Regions from separate parts of the Paenibacillus sp. 1-8 genome, predicted to be linked through region 1. Evidence: a T-box and tRNA genes for the amino acid it is inferred to sense, from the RefSeq annotation. Region 1 holds a T-box; the other regions hold tRNA genes.

Evidence for each region. The T-box of region 1 lies ahead of argS (arginine--tRNA ligase). A T-box ahead of a tRNA ligase gene usually reads a tRNA of that ligase, here a tRNA-Arg.
Region 2: it has a tRNA-Arg gene. The T-box ahead of argS (arginine--tRNA ligase) is inferred to sense a tRNA for this amino acid. The anticodon was not compared.
Region 3: it has a tRNA-Arg gene. The T-box ahead of argS (arginine--tRNA ligase) is inferred to sense a tRNA for this amino acid. The anticodon was not compared.

The regions. Positions count from the first base shown of each region.
Region 1 is NZ_CM149995.1:2,174,976-2,180,379, reverse strand. Features, by position in the region: gene AC0WRU_RS10215 (S-layer homology domain-containing protein) at 1-629, opposite strand, end outside; gene argS (arginine--tRNA ligase) at 834-2,558, opposite strand; T-box leader at 2,619-2,873, opposite strand; gene AC0WRU_RS10205 (four-helix bundle copper-binding protein) at 2,952-3,281, opposite strand; gene AC0WRU_RS10200 (MogA/MoaB family molybdenum cofactor biosynthesis protein) at 3,542-4,057, shown strand; gene AC0WRU_RS10195 (nicotinate phosphoribosyltransferase) at 4,129-5,404, opposite strand, start outside.
Region 2 is NZ_CM149995.1:4,121,444-4,126,847, forward strand. Features, by position in the region: gene clpP (ATP-dependent Clp endopeptidase proteolytic subunit ClpP) at 1-254, opposite strand, end outside; gene tig (trigger factor) at 667-1,980, opposite strand; gene AC0WRU_RS18885 (hypothetical protein) at 2,123-3,034, opposite strand; tRNA gene AC0WRU_RS18890 (tRNA-Arg) at 3,293-3,366, shown strand; gene AC0WRU_RS18895 (exodeoxyribonuclease III) at 3,491-4,255, shown strand; gene glpK (glycerol kinase GlpK) at 4,322-5,404, opposite strand, start outside.
Region 3 is NZ_CM149995.1:219,202-224,605, reverse strand. Features, by position in the region: gene AC0WRU_RS01005 (phosphoglycerate kinase) at 14-1,195, opposite strand; gene gap (type I glyceraldehyde-3-phosphate dehydrogenase) at 1,319-2,329, opposite strand; gene AC0WRU_RS00995 (sugar-binding transcriptional regulator) at 2,422-3,459, opposite strand; tRNA gene AC0WRU_RS00990 (tRNA-Arg) at 3,695-3,769, shown strand; gene clpP (ATP-dependent Clp endopeptidase proteolytic subunit ClpP) at 3,980-4,576, shown strand; gene AC0WRU_RS00980 (DUF3298 domain-containing protein) at 4,706-5,404, opposite strand, start outside.

The DNA of each region.
Region 1 (5,404 bases):
GTAGATTCAATCGGTTTATGATTTTGCACAAATTCGGATGCATTATAGACCATCTCTGCTGCCTCCATTCGGGTTACCTTACGTTCCGGATTAAAGTTGCTCTTTTCATCTAATTTTGCAATTTTGGTCAACAGCAGGAACTGAACCGCTTCGCTTGAATCTTGGTCCAGCTTCTTGCCATCCACCACATTAATGTACATGCGGACTGTTGGATATTCTCCGGTTGCACTAACCGCTTTATACAGTATATTCGCGAATTGTTCTCTTGTCATCTGAGTGCTTGGATCAATATCCGGTGACAAAGGAATTTGGTGTTGAGCCGCAATCCGGTAAGACTTGGCATACCATGCCGAAGACGGAATATTTGCGAAGGAACCCGTCGTGAAATCCGGCATAACCTGAAGATCCATCGCATTAACGACCAAATGCACCCCTTGTGCATACGTAAGTGATTGATCAGGCGCAAACTTATCCTTGGTAATACCCTGAATAATCCCTCTGTTCTGAAGCGAACTTACAATCTTCTCCTGCTCGGTTCCTTTTATATCACGAAAAGCAGAAGCTGACGTAGCCACTGCCAACGAACAGATCACGAGCAAAGCTGCTGTCACGCTTTTGTTTTTTTTCATGAGATGCACCTCCATATTTACTATGTTTCTTCTATACTTATCGACGTAATACTACCAACAAATGTTTCAGATACTCAAAAATTGATTGTAAAAAAGCTTACGATACTTACAGTTAGTGTAACCCGTTTAACTCTTTTCTGCTCACGTCCTAGGCTACATTCTAAGGATACTCACTTTGCGGGTATTCTTCCTCAGACCATTTGACTACATCCGATAAGGTGCTTTCAGACCAAGAAGTTGCAGCGTATGTGCCAAAATATCAGCGGTTTGTTCCGCCAACTGAATGCGCCACGGCCCACCATCGACAATCCGTTCCTTGGCGTAAAAGCGGTTGAACGCCTGCGCCGTATCCAGCGCAAACCTCGCGATAACCGAAGGTTCCAGTTGCCGAGCCGCACGTACCAGTTGTCCCTGATAACGAATCAGTTGCTTAAGCAGCGCCCAACCTGCATCCCCCAGCATTTCATCGGATGTATACGTTGAATCAGGTGCATGACGTTCCCCCGCGGGAACATCTATACTAGATCCAGCCACCGTACCAGTGCCAGCATGAGCTTTTTCCAAAAGACTACGTATACGTGCATGTGTGTATTGTACATAAGGGCCTGTCTCACCTTCAAAGGTTAACGCGTCTTCCAGTGAGAAATCCACTTCGTTCAGGCGGTTATTTTTTAAGTCGCCAAAAATGATCGCCCCAATGCCGACGTCCTCGGCTATTTCCTGTTGATCCTGTAAATCGGGATTCTTCTGGGTTATGATAGATCGAGCACGGGCTACTGCTTCATCCAGCACCTCCTCCAGCTTTACGACCTTGCCGCGTCTTGTGGACATTTTTTTACCTGCAAAGCGCATCAGACCAAACGGCACATGCTCACATTGCTCCGCCCACGTCTCTCCCGCACGCTTTAGTACCGCAAACACCTGACGGAAATGCAACTGCTGCTCTCCACCCACCACGTACAGCAACCGATCAGCTTTCATAACCTCATGACGATAGATCGCCGTAGCCAAATCACGTGTCGGGTAAATGGTAGTCCCATCCTTTTTCAAGATCAGACAAGGCGGCAGTCCTTTATCCTCCAAACGCACCACAAGCGCACCTTCACTTTCTTCCAGCAAACCTTTCGTCCTTAATTGGGCAACAACCGCCTGCATTTTATCATTGTAAAAGCTCTCTCCCAGCACATGGTCGAATGTAATGTTCAGACGCTGATACATGCGATCAAATTCACGCAGGCTGACTTCAACAAAAAACTCCCATAGCTGCTGAGCCTCGGTATCTCCATGCTCCAGACGGCGGAACCATTCTCGACCTTCGTCCTCCAAAGATGAGTCATGCACGGCTTCCTCATGAAAACGCACGTACAGCTTCAGAGATTCTCCAATCGGATCCTGCTGTAGCTGCTCCTCATTTCCCCATCTTTTATAAGCCGCAATTTGCTTACCAAACTGTGTTCCCCAATCCCCCAGATGATTCACACTAACCGGAATATACCCCATTTCTCCGAGAATGCGGTACAATGCAGCACCGATGACAGTAGAGCGAAGATGGCCGATACCAAACGGTTTGGCAATATTGGGCGAAGACATATCTATCACTATCCGCTGTCTGTGTCCGATATCTGGCTTGAAAAATTCGGGTTTGCTCAATTCAGCCAGCATGAGTGGAATATGAACAGAACGCCCCAGTGTTATATTTACATAGGCTCCTGATGCCGAAGCAGTCAGTCCTTCCTCACGATTTATTGCTTCCGCCAGTTCCAGTGCGATTTGCTGTGGAGACTTCCGAAACTTTTTAGCCAGCAAAAAACAGGGAAACGCCACATCTCCCCATTCCGGCTGTGGCGGTACCTCCAATAAAGATGAAATCTCCTTTTCCTCCAAGCCCGTATGGGCAGAAATAGCTTGAGCAGCGATCGACAGCAGCATAGCTTTCTCTCCTTTTTTCATTTAGAATCTAACAAAAAAAGCTCCCGCCTCTTGAATTATTCAAGAGACGAGAACTTCAATATCCCCGCGGTACCACTCTTCGTAAATCGGATTGTGCAATGAACTATGCATAATCGCCGATTTCACTCCAATGACAAATAACGGTGTCTACCGGGTTGATCTACTAACGGAATTCCGTGTTGGAACAACCGCCTCCCGGGTGCGCTTCACATCGGACCTCATACCGGCTTCCACCTTTTCCGGCTCGCTGTAATGATATGGCTCCCCTGCTACTCTCCCGTTCCAAGACGTTAATTCCCATCATTATACAAACCTATCCAGTGGAAAGCAATCTTTTATTTTCTGTTCAGGCGCTGACTCGATAATATGTAATTACACAGCCACCATTTGGCGACAAGCCTGAACACAACGGCGGCAGGCTTCTGCACATTGCTTGCAATGCTCATGGGCGTGCTTACCGCATTCAGCAGCACATACTTCACAGGCTTTGGCACACAACTCACAAATTTGCTCGGCAAATTCCGTTCCGCGTTCCAACATTTGAGCAGCAAACCCGCATATTTCTGCACATTCCCGGCTCACTCGAATACACTCGCGCAGCATAGCCAAATCATATTCCTTCAAGCTCGCCACGTAACAAACGTTGCAAGCGTTCATACATTCCAGGCAAGCATCTACGCATTGTTGGTATGAATGTTTCATAATACATTACCTCCCTGTTGTTGACCCTGCTGTATTATTACCCGCCGACAATTGAGATTAATCAACCGTTGTTCACGCTTTCATCAATGACCAGACAAGAAATCCCGACTTATGTAAGGAAGTGTACTATATTCCAACTCATCCGTGCAAGGGAATAAATCACACCTCTTCCTCGTGCCTACTACTGACTTGCACACCAGCAATCATTCCTCTATTGTAAAAAGAGTATGTCTAACATAGATCAAGGAGTGAGCATTGCAATGAATATATCTTCTGTAGAGGAGCATCGACTGGAGGCCCCGCAGCAGGTTAGCTGCATGGTTGTAACCGTCTCCGACACCCGTACCGTGGAGACAGATACCGGAGGACGACTACTGGTGGATTTGCTGGAAACGAACGGCTATCAGGTAGTCCGATATGTTATCGTCAAAGACGACTATGACGGCATCCGGCAGCTCGTATCCGAAGCCGCCGAACGCGATGACATTGAGGCTGTTCTTTTGACAGGCGGCACCGGTATTTCCCCGCGTGATACAACATATGAAGCCGTTTCCTCTCTGCTGGATAAGGAACTGCCCGGATTCGGGGAAATCTTCCGTTATTTAAGCTTTGCCGAGGATATTGGTTCAGCAGCGATATTGAGTCGTGCTGTGGCAGGCACCGTGGGCCGGACAGCCGTATTTTCTATGCCAGGCTCGCGTGGAGCCGTCCGTTTGGCGATGGAGCGCATCATTATACCTGAGCTGCGGCATGTCATGAGGGAAATTTACAAATAACACACAGATTTCCCTCCCACGCTCTGAAACACAAAGAGGCACCCCATCACTTTCAGGGTGCCTTCTTAAAGCTATTCCTTTTCTTCTACTTCCGGCTGCATATAGCTGTCGATCAGCTTTTGTTTCAGCCCCCATACCTTTTCACTGAGATTTACACGGTAAATTTCCGGGTTCAGCTTCCGCAAATATTCCGGCCAGAACAGTTGCAGCTGGGAAGTATGGTATGCGCGAATTTCATCCAGCCCGGGAAGCTCATACACTTTCTGCCCATTTACGAAAATAGGCTCCAGCATCGGAACTGCTTCGTAATTTTCCACATACTTCTTCATATACGGATGCAGCGGGTTAAAGAGCTTCAGCCGCTTTCCATTGCGCGGACGATCTTCGTCCGGAAAAGAAATATAATCGGCGACAGCTCTCCCTTTCTTCTTATCTATAATACGATATACATCCTTCTTGCCCGGTGTGGATACCTTTTCCGGATTGCCCGAAATTTTAATCGTCGGCAGCATTTCGCCTTCTACTTCCCGCTCGACCAGCTTGTACACCCCGCCCAGTGAAGGTTGATCCGAAGCTGTAATGAGCTGTGTTCCCACACCCCATACATCAATACGCGCACCTTGGGCCTTTAAGTTAAAAATTGTATTTTCATCCAAATCATTGGAGGCTACAATTTGTACGTAATCCAAGCCTTCGGCATCCAGCATTTCTCGCGCCTGAATGGACAAATAAGCTAAGTCACCACTATCCAAACGGATCGACTTCATGCGTTTGCCCTGACTCTCCAGCATCTTCGCTGTCCGAATCGCATGGGGAACACCGCTCTCCAGCGTATCAAAGGTGTCCACCAGCAGTGTGACCTGATCCGGTAAAACCTTCGCATACACGTCAAAAGCCTCCTGCTCGCTCATAAAGGTCTGCACCCAGGAATGAGCATGCGTTCCCTTGGTCGGAATACCAAAGTGCTCACCTGCCAGCATATTAGAAGTTGCGTCAAAGCCCGCTACATAAGCTGCCCGGGCTCCCCAAATCGCCGCATCTGCTTCCTGCGCCCGCCGTGTGCCAAATTCCAGCAGCGTATCGCCGCTTGCCACCTGCTTAATGCGCGACGCCTTCGTCGCAATCAGCGTCTGGTAGTTCATAAAATTCAACAACGCTGTCTCAACCAGTTGTGTTTCCATAATCGTTCCTTCGACGCGTACCAGAGGCTCATTTGGAAAAACAAGCGCCCCTTCTTTCATCGAATGAACGGTTCCGCCAAACCTAAACTGTCGCAATGCCTCCAGAAACATGGGATCATACTTCTCCTCTTGCTCTGAGAGGTAACGGATATCCTCTTCTGTAAAG
Region 2 (5,404 bases), 1.9 Mb from region 1:
TTAATGAATTGCATTGTATCATATATACCCATGCCCGCAGTTACAGAACCGCCCGGCGAGTTAATGTACAAATTAATATCCTTCTCCGGATCTTCCGCAGAAAGGAACAATAGCTGTGCAATGACGAGATTGGCGACATCGTCATCAATCGGGCCACTCAGGAAAATGATGCGATCCTTAAGCAACCGCGAGTAAATATCGTAAGATCGTTCTCCTCGATTCGTTTGTTCCACAACCATAGGGACGAGACTCATCACGACCAACCTCTTTTCTTTATTAAAATGAACACCAGTATTCATCCACTTCCTTAAGTCCCATTAAAACGAAAGCAGCAAGCATGAAACGGGAACACCTTACAAAATATTTTAACATGTTCAGAGTCTCGTGTCATATTTGCATCCGCTCATATATGCAGTGCGGGCTGTTATACAACGTACTTAGCCGAGACCTTCTCATATTTAACCATGTTTCGTATGTATGTGCAAATGTACAGCAGTGACTTATGTAGAACCAACAAAGCGCAACTCACAGCACTTTCCATAAACGACTAAAATATGGATTGCCCAAGGTAAAAATAAGGCACGTAACTTTCACTACGTGCCTTATCCCTATCTAATTGCTACGTTGCAGCCTGTTCGGCATACCCCGTATATTTCATCGTTTGAATTACTCGGCAGCTTCAGCTGGCGCTTCAACTTCTTTGCTGTTTTCCAACAACAAAGCGATCGTTTTGCGCAGTGAAATTTCTTCTTTCAGGTTTGCGAACGAGCCGTTACCTTCCAGAATACCGCGAATTTCTTCAACCGAACGTTTGTAAGCTTCAGCCATGTTTTTCAGCTCTTCATCAATTTCCGCTTCGGAAACTTCGATGTTTTCCGCTTTAGCCACTTGCTCCAGCACGAGGTTGTTGCGTACACGCTTCTCAGCATCCACTTTCATTTGCGCTTCCAGATCTTCCTGGCTTTGGCCGGAGAATCCGAGGAACATTTCAAGATTCATACCTTGGCTGCGCAGACGGTTGTCGAAATCGCGAACCATGTTTTGCACTTCACTTTTGATCATCGCTTCAGGAATGTCGATTGTTGCGTTCTCAGCAACCTTCTCCACTACCGCACCCTCACGGGCAGCTTTAGCTTCGTTTTCCTTACGCTCCAGCAGTTGCTTTTTCAAGTCTTCCTTGAATTCAGCCAATGTGTCAAATTCGCTTACGTCTTTAGCAAATTCATCATCCAGCTCAGGAAGAACTTTGCGTTTCAGTTCATGAATCTTCACTTTGAAGACTGCTTGTTTGCCAGCGAGATCAGCAGAATGGTAGTTCTCAGGGAACGTTACTTCAACGTCCTTGGAATCGCCTGTGTGCAAACCGATCACTTGCTCTTCAAAGCCAGGAATGAACGTATTGGAGCCGAGCTCCAGAGAATACTTTTCAGCTTGTCCGCCTTCGAATGGAACGCCATCCACGGAACCGTCAAAGTCGATAATAGCCGTATCGCCGGATTGTGCAGCATCTTCATCAACGACAACCAGCTCGGCATGACGTTGTTGCAAACGCTCCAGCTCTTGAGCCAGTTCTTCGTCGGTTACTTCGAGTTTGCTTACAGGCACTTCTACACCTTTGTATTCACCCAAAGTCACTTCAGGCTTAACAGTAACCTTGGCTTTGAATTTGAAGGATTCGCCTTTAGCGAATTGATCAATTTCAACGTCAGGGCTGTCTACCGGGAAAATATCCGTTTTTTCTACAGCTTGGCTGTAGGCTTCTGGCAGCAGGAAGTCAATTGCATCCTGATACAAGCTTTCAATACCATAACGCTTTTCAAAAATAGGACGTGGTACTTTACCTTTACGGAATCCTGGTACACTTACTTGTTTAGCCACTTTATTAAAAGCTTTGTCGAGTGCAGCGGCTACACGATCCGCGTCAACCTCAACTTCAAGAACCCCAAGGTTCTTCTCTATTTTCTCCCAAGTTGCTTTCATTTTATGCTTTCCCCTCCAACAAAATCTTCACTTAGTTTTCATACGATCAACGCACACAAAATAACCACTATAGTATATCTAACATTACTATCTTTTTCAAGGGCAGCCCCTTGAATGCTTCACAGGTAAACGTTTCCGGCCGTTATGGAGTGTTCATTCCCGCCGCTACGAATAGACGCATCGACCGATATACCTGCTCAAAACGGAAGCGCAATGCATCGGTAATGCCATATGTAGCACGGGTTTCTTCCTCATCCTTGTTGCCGCTTAGACTCTCCGATACCGTCTGATGGAGTGCTGCCGCCCAAATATCCGGCATCCCGTCCTCCTCCACCAGCATTGACCTGTAATCTTTCGTACCGTACACCGCCATCACAAACTGCGACCATAGTTCCTGCGCAAAATAGAACAGCGTAGGCTCATGCACTTCAGTCTGATCGGCCACTCGCTCCAGAATACGCATAATCGGTTCAGGAAATTCATCCGGCCGCAACGGAATAGACTCAATCTCGATTTCTGCCTTCTCATCTCCCCGGCTGATTTCGATCGTCCCTTCCATTCCGCGTCGTCGTAGTGTCTGCAAAACACGGAATTGAAGCAGAGGGTGGATTTCCCGTTCCTTAATCCATTTAAGCAGCGCATCGTCGATTTCCGGCAGATCCAGATAAGACAGTTGTTCCAGCGCTAAAATCGTCTGTTCCGACAACGGTTCATCCATAGCCATACGTAGCAACTTGTTGCCGTAGCCTGCATCCTGCTCCTGCTTGAAGCGCGCATTTCGGCGGGCCAGCTCTGCTTCACTGACCTCATCTTCTTCCGTAGCGTCCGTTTCCGCCCCTCTGTCGGCATATTGTGGAAAAGCGGCTTCCAGCCATTGTGAAAGGGCATCCCACTCTTCGTATTGCTTCTGTTCCTGTCCCTGGCATTGCATCAAAAAACGCAGCATCTCCATCGCCTCTCCGTAACGTTCGTTTTCAAGCATTACAGTGAGTTGAATTTGATAGTAATCCAGTGTCTTCGGAAACAAAACAATATTATTTTCTTTTGTCGTCACCTTGGAGTCCTTTATTCAAGGCACCCCCTCTCCACCGCAAGCTAAAGTATTTGTAGATTATATGAGAAACAGCGGCCGAAGTCCAACCTCTCGTCTTCCACATATTCACCTGTATTCTAACATACCCTTTTATGAGGCAAAAAAAACGATAGCTACTTTGATTTTTATGCTAAAGAAAGCCTGAATACCGGATATATGCGAAATAAAGCTTGAATCTTTTTTATCCATGTGATATATTAATCTTCGCTTGAATTTTATGTCCCAGTAGCTCAGCTGGATAGAGCAACGGCCTTCTAAGCCGTCGGTCGGGGGTTCGAATCCCTCCTGGGACGTTATCGTGAGAAGCTTCCGTAAGGGAGCTTTTTTTCGTTTTACCGCCGAGCATGAACTGAACGAAGTGCCACAGAAATAAAGCAGTATGCTTACATGTTTGGTACGGCAAGGGAGAATTAATAAATGAAAATCATATCATGGAATGTCAATGGTTTAAGAGCTTGTGTGACCAAAGGATTTTATACCTATGTAAAAGAAACAGATGCCGATATATTTTGCGTGCAGGAGACCAAGCTTCAAGAGGGACAAATTGTCATGGAGAACATGGAGGAATACACGCAGTATTGGAATTATGCCGAGAAAAAAGGATATTCTGGCACCGCTATTTTCACCAAAATCAAACCGCTTTCCGTACATTATGGCCTGGAGGAAAATGAAGAGCCGGAAGGTAGAACCATTACTCTGGAATTTGAGAAGTTCTATCTGGTCAATGTGTACACTCCGAATACCAAACGGGATTTGTCCAGACTGCCTTACAGACTGGAATGGGAAGACCGATTCCGCAGCTATCTGCAACAGTTGGATACATTGAAGCCTGTCATTGTTTGCGGCGATTTGAACGTGGCTCATCAGGAAATTGACCTAAAAAATGCGAAAGCCAACCACGGAAATGCCGGATTTACGCCTGAGGAACGTGACAGAATGTCGCAGTTGCTGAGCGCTGGATTTATAGATACTTTTAGACACTTTTATCCCGACCGAACGGATGTTTATTCCTGGTGGTCCTACATGCCGAAGGTGAGAGAACGGAATATCGGCTGGCGAATCGACTACTTTCTCGTCTCGGACAGACTTCGCCCGTTGTTGTCAGATGCGAAGATTGATTGCCATATTACAGGCAGCGATCACTGTCCCGTTATACTAGAATTGCAGGATATTTCAGCATAATTTCTCTTTACACTATGACAAAGGCCGCTCTGCAAAGAGCAGCCTTCTTTTTCACGGTTACAACACTCATTTGTAGGCCATCGTCGCATTCACGGCCTTTTTCCAGCCCTCATACAAACTGCTGCGCGTTTCTTCATCCATAGCGGGGTCAAAAGACCGCTCCACCCTCACACGCTTGCGCAGCTCATCCATGCTCTTCCAATATCCAATCGCCAAACCTGCCAGACATGCGGCTCCGAGTGCCGTCGTCTCATGGATCACAGGCCGTTCTACTGTGGCATCCAGAATATCGCTCTGGAATTGCATCAGAAAATTGTTCAGCACGGCTCCCCCATCCACCCGCAACGTCTTCACGGCAATACCGGAGTCAATTTCCATCGCGGCAAGTACGTCTTTTGTCTGGTAAGCAAGTGCCTCCAGTGTTGCGCGGATAAAATGCTCCTTTGTCGTGCCACGTGTCAGGCCAAACATCGCTCCACGCACCTCGCTATCCCAGTATGGACTGCCCAAGCCGACAAAAGCTGGTACCAGATACACCCCTTCCGAAGAGGGAACGCGGGCTGCATAGGCTTCACTGTCTTTGGCTTCACGGAACATGCGCAGACCGTCACGAAGCCACTGGATCGCCGAACCCGCTACAAAGACACTCCCCTCCAGCGCATATTGCACCTTGCCTTCCTCCAGCCCCCAAGCGATGGTCGTAATAAGTCCGTGCTTGGACTCAACGGGTTGATCGCCCGTGTTCATCAGCATGAAGCAACCTGTGCCGTAAGTATTCTTGATCATCCCTTTTTCGTAACAAGCCTGACCAAATAGAGCCGCCTGCTGGTCACCCGCTGCGCCTGCAATCGGTATATTTTGACCAAAGAAATGATAATCCACCGTATGCGCATATACCTCGGAAGAAGGCCGTACCTCAGGCAGCATGTTTTTTGGCACACCGAGAATGTCCAGCAGTTCTTCGTCCCACTTTAGCTCATAAATGTTATACATCAGTGTTCTGGCTGCGTTGGAATAGTCGGTCACATGCGCCTTGCCGCCGGACAGCTTCCAGATCAGCCACGAATCAATCGTACCGAACAGTAAGTCGCCTCGTCCCGCCTTTTCGCGCGCACCTTCTACATGATCCAGTATCCACTTCACTTTTGT
Region 3 (5,404 bases), 2.0 Mb from region 1:
CGCGCAGGTTTGATTACTTATCGTTGAGTGCAACAACACCCGGAAGTGCTTTGCCTTCCATAAATTCAAGGGACGCGCCGCCGCCAGTAGAGATATGATCCATTTTGTCAGCCAGATGGAACTTCTCAGCCGCTGCCGCAGAATCACCGCCACCAATGATGGTGTATGCTTCTGTTGTTGCGCAAGCTTCCGCTACTTCACGCGTACCGCCAGCGAAAGGCTCCATTTCAAATACACCCATTGGTCCATTCCAAACAACCAATTTGGAGTTTTTGATAACATCTGCATAGATTTTACGTGTTTTCGGTCCGATATCCACGCCTTCCCAATCTGCAGGAATACCGTCGATGTCCACAATGTTCGTGTTCGCTGTAGCGCTGAAATCGTCAGAAATAACGATATCTACCGGAAGATAGAATTTTTTGCCGAGCTTCTTCGCCTTTTCGATAAATCCAAGAGCTACGTCCAGTTTGGATTCATCCAGTAGGGATTGACCCACTTCATGACCTTGAGCTTTAAAAAATGTATAAGCCAAACCGCCGCCAATGATTACGTTATCTGCAATGTTCAGCAGATTGTCAATCACGTCGATTTTGTCTTTTACTTTGGAACCGCCGATAATGGCTGTAAAAGGACGATCTGGGTTTGAAAGAGCTTTACCGATTACAGACAATTCTTTCTCCATCAGTAAGCCGGAAACAGCTGGAAGAAGATGCGCGATACCTTCTGTGGAAGCATGAGCACGGTGCGCTGCACCAAATGCGTCATTCACGAAAATGTCAGCCAGTTCAGCAAATTGCTTTGCCAGTTCAGGATCATTTTTCTCTTCTCCTGGATAGAAGCGTACATTTTCAAGCAACAGCACGTCGCCGTTTTGCAGATCAGCCACTTTCGCTTTAACAGCCTCACCAACTGCTTCGTCCACTTTAACAACAGGCTTTTTGAGCAGTTCAGACAAACGCACGCCAGCAGGAGTCAGACGCATGGATTCAACGACCTGACCTTTTGGACGTCCAAAGTGACTCGCCAAAATAACTTTTGCACCTTTTTCAATCAGGTAGTTAATCGTTGGCAAGGTTTCACGAATACGCTTGTCATCCGTAATTTTACCGTCCTCAACCGGAACGTTAAAATCTACACGAACAAACACCCGTTTTCCATTCAGTTCTATATCACGTACGCTCTTTTTGTTCATCTCCGTATTCCTCCGCACCCTTTTAATTTTACGAAACAGGAATTTAAGGCACATTTTGATATATAAAGAGCGGAAACAATAACTGCTGTTTCCGCTCTATGATGTTGCGCGATGAGACTGTTCTTACTTAGCCAATTTAGCGAAGTATTCCAACGTACGAATCAATTGTGCTGTGTAGGACATTTCGTTGTCGTACCAAGCTACAGTTTTCACCAGTTGTTTGTCGCCAACAGTCAGGACTTTAGTTTGAGTTGCGTCAAACAAAGAACCGAAAGTGATACCTTTGATGTCGGAAGAAACGATCTCATCTTCAGTGTAGCCGTAAGATTCAGCATCGGAAGCTTCTTTCATCGCAGCGTTAATTTCTTCAACAGTTACGTTTTTCTCCAGAACAGTTACCAGCTCAGTCAGGGAACCAGTTGGTACTGGTACACGTTGAGCCGCGCCATCCAGTTTACCCTTCAGTTCAGGAATTACCAGACCGATGGCTTTAGCAGCACCAGTTGTGTTAGGAATGATGTTTTCAGCTGCTGCGCGAGCACGACGGAAGTCACCTTTAGCATGTGGAGCATCCAAAGTGTTTTGGTCGCCAGTGTAAGCATGAATTGTAGTCATCAGGCCTTCAACGATACCAAATTTGTCTTGCAGTGTTTTAGCCATAGGAGCCAGGCAGTTCGTTGTGCAAGAAGCACCGGAGATTACAGTTTCAGTACCGTCCAGAATTTCATGGTTTACGTTGTAAACGACAGTTTTCATGTCGCCAGTAGCTGGAGCGGAGATAACAACTTTTTTAGCGCCGCCTTTCAAATGTTTCTCAGCAGCTTCTTTAGTTGTGAAGAAACCTGTGCATTCCAGAACGATATCTACGCCCAGGTCTCCCCAAGGCAGTTCTTCAGGGTTGCGGTTAGCCAAAACCTTAACTTCTTTACCGTTAACTTTGAAGAAGCCATCGTGTACTTCTACTTCTCCTTGGAAAGTACCTTGTGTTGTATCATATTTCAACAGATGTGCCAACATTTTGGAATCTGTCAAGTCATTAATTGCTACTACTTCAATACCTTCCACGTTTTGAATCCGGCGGAAAGCAAGGCGTCCAATACGTCCGAAACCGTTAATACCAACTTTAACTGTCATGAGTGAGTTCCTCCCAAAGTTCGTTTAGTTTAGTTTATATATTCAAGACAGACCCGAAAGCCCGTCAAGACAACACAATTCATAAATCCGTATTAACCATTCAAATAATGGCTTACAATTTCAGCAGCAGCGCCTTCGTCGGTGACAAGAATATCTTCCTGCCCGAAACGCAGCACTGCATGAATAGCGGCCGCCTTGCTCTTACCTCCAGCCACGCCTAGAACCGTCTCGGTACGCCTGATATCCTCCAAGCGAAGTCCAAGCGTCAGCATTTTGTGAATAACGACACCGTCTTCGTTAAAATAATAGCCAAACGATTCGGCAACCGCGCCCTCACTGCTGATCTGGGCAAAGGTTTCGGGGTCAAGCTTGCGTCTGCGTGCCATCGCTATGGCGTTGCCTATCCCGTGAATGATGATCCGACTCTCTCGAATCAGGCTCAAAATATCCTGAATATTCGCATCTTCAAGCAGGGAGTTGTAAGCATGATTGCTGAGCAAATCTGGTACATGGAGCAGACGGTATTGTGAGCCGACCTTGCGAGCCATTGTGGAAGCAATTGTGTTGGCCTGCATTTCCATGCTTTCTCCCAAACCCCCGCGTGCCGGTACGAACCATCCGCCCTTAAGTGGGCCATTAGCAGGTAGTGTCAGTTGGTCCGCCACGTCCGCAATCGTCGTGCCACCTGTTACGGCGACTACATCCTCGTCGTCCATAACGCTCAGCAGCGCTTTTGCACCAGCACGGCCCAGCTCCTGCTTCGTTAAAGGAGAAGCATCCGAATCCCCTGGAACGACAACCACCTTCCTCAAACCATAGGCTTGACGAATCTGATCCTCCAATTGGGACAGGCCGAACAAGTTGTTCGCAATCGGCTCCAGCTGTTCCAGCAGATCCAGTCCTGCTTTGCTCACCTTCATGCCCACACTCTCAATCTCAATCAGCCCTTGGGCTTTAAGAAGATCAGTTTCGGCGCGCAACACGCGCTCGGTCATGTTCAGTGAAGCTGCCAGCGTTCTGCGTCCAATGACATCGGACAGCATAATCTGATGCAGGATCGTGTACCTTTTTTTCAAAACATCCATGAGGTCGGGCAGAAGCTGCTTCTGTATTTCTAATATCTTTCGCATGCTTTCCACTCCCGCACACTTCTAAGTTCTGTCTCTAATGCTATATCACTAACTGGTCTTAAAACGTCCCGGGTTAACTTTTTAAGTCCCACGTATATCTTAACCAATATTTGCTCTACATGCAAGTCTATCTGAACCTATATTTCTCAACTTTTTATGTGAATATGCGCACGTAATAAAAGCTTGCAATTCAATGCCGTATATCATATAATCATCTTTGTTTCCAATTAGCTGTGCGCCCGTGGTCCAACGGATATGACGTAGGCCTCCGGAGCCTGAGATCGAGGTTCGATTCCTCGCGGGCGCGCCATTTTTTATGAATGTTTAAATGCTTCCATATACTATTTTAACCAACTAGAGCGCAGAGGGCTCTTTTTTTTTAACCATTAGTTTGACTTTCTTTGACTTTTTGTTTGAAATTGTTTATCATGTGGTTAATACGGTAACAGTTTATAAATAGGGACGTGTAATCGGCATGTCCACCAAATCCATTAACGATATTAAAGGGAGGTTTTTTGACGTGAGCTATGTTCCTATGGTAGTAGAACAAAGTAACCGCGGCGAACGCGCCTATGACATTTATTCCAGACTGTTGAAGGATCGCATTATTTTGTTGGGCTCGGACGTCAATGACGTTGTAGCCAACTCTATTATTGCGCAAATGCTGTTTTTGGCTGCCGAAGATCCTGAAAAAGACATTCACTTGTATGTTAACAGCCCTGGCGGTTCGATCACAGCTGGTATGGCCATTTTCGATACGATGCAATATATTAAACCTGACGTGTCTACGATTTGTGTAGGTATGGCGGCTTCCATGGGTGCGTTCTTGCTGAACGCAGGTGCCAAGGGCAAACGTTTTGCCTTGCCAAACAGCGAGATTATGATTCACCAACCGCTGGGTGGCGCACAAGGTCAAGCAACGGATATTGAAATCCGCGCCCGCCGCATTCTGAAAATGCGCGACAAATTGAACCGCATTCTCGCAGATCGCACAGGCCAACCACTGGAGCGCATTGAAAAAGACACAGACCGTGACTATTTCATGTCCGCAGATGATGCCAAGGAATACGGTATTATTGATAAAGTGCTAACTAGCTCCTCTCCAGAAGGTGTATAAGAGAACGAATTATCGCCTTTGAGTAGCTGGTAAACCAAAAAAGCTGCCCCGGATGATTGTATCCGGTAGGCAGCTTTTTTGCGTCTTACTGTTCTTTTGGGTATAAATAGTACAAATGATTCATTTGTACTATTCATTCTGTCCAGCAAAAGGCTTACTGCCTTGAGGCAACAATTGAGCAAACGAATAAGTGAACTCAGGAATACCATACGCATAAGGCCCATACTCATACAAGTCAAACACAATCGTCACACCGCTATTCGTTACATAAAAATTAGGATTAGCCGCAATATCCTTGAAGCCACCAAAGCCGCCTTCATTCACCATTGGACCATTAATTTTTTTCTTCAGGTCGCTATTAAGAAACTGTTTGTAATTAGGATTGGCCTTCAGCACGTCAGACAATTGCAGCAATTTCCCATCAGCGAGTGAGAACGTATATCCTTTACGGGCCGTCATACCATGAGCACCAGCCGTATCGGAGTAATCCTCCATAATGATGCTCAAAATCCCTTGTTGGTTATGGGCAATAACAAAATCATTACTGAAAGTATACGGTCTTTCTACTGTAGGTTCACCCTCTGCTACTTGCTTTTTGCCTGCTGCCAGTACTCCCTCCGCTTGCTTTTTGAGTACACTGTTAATGGCCTGCTGAGCTTCAGGGTTTAGCTGGCCACCGCTGATTTGCGGGTACTTAACCTTGTAGGACACCTTTGCATCACTCGAAGCCGGAAGAGATTGGGACGTAATCGTGATCGGATTTAGCTGGCTTTTACTCAATGTTACTGTTTTCTGAGCTGCATTCCACTGAGCATCGATACCCAGATA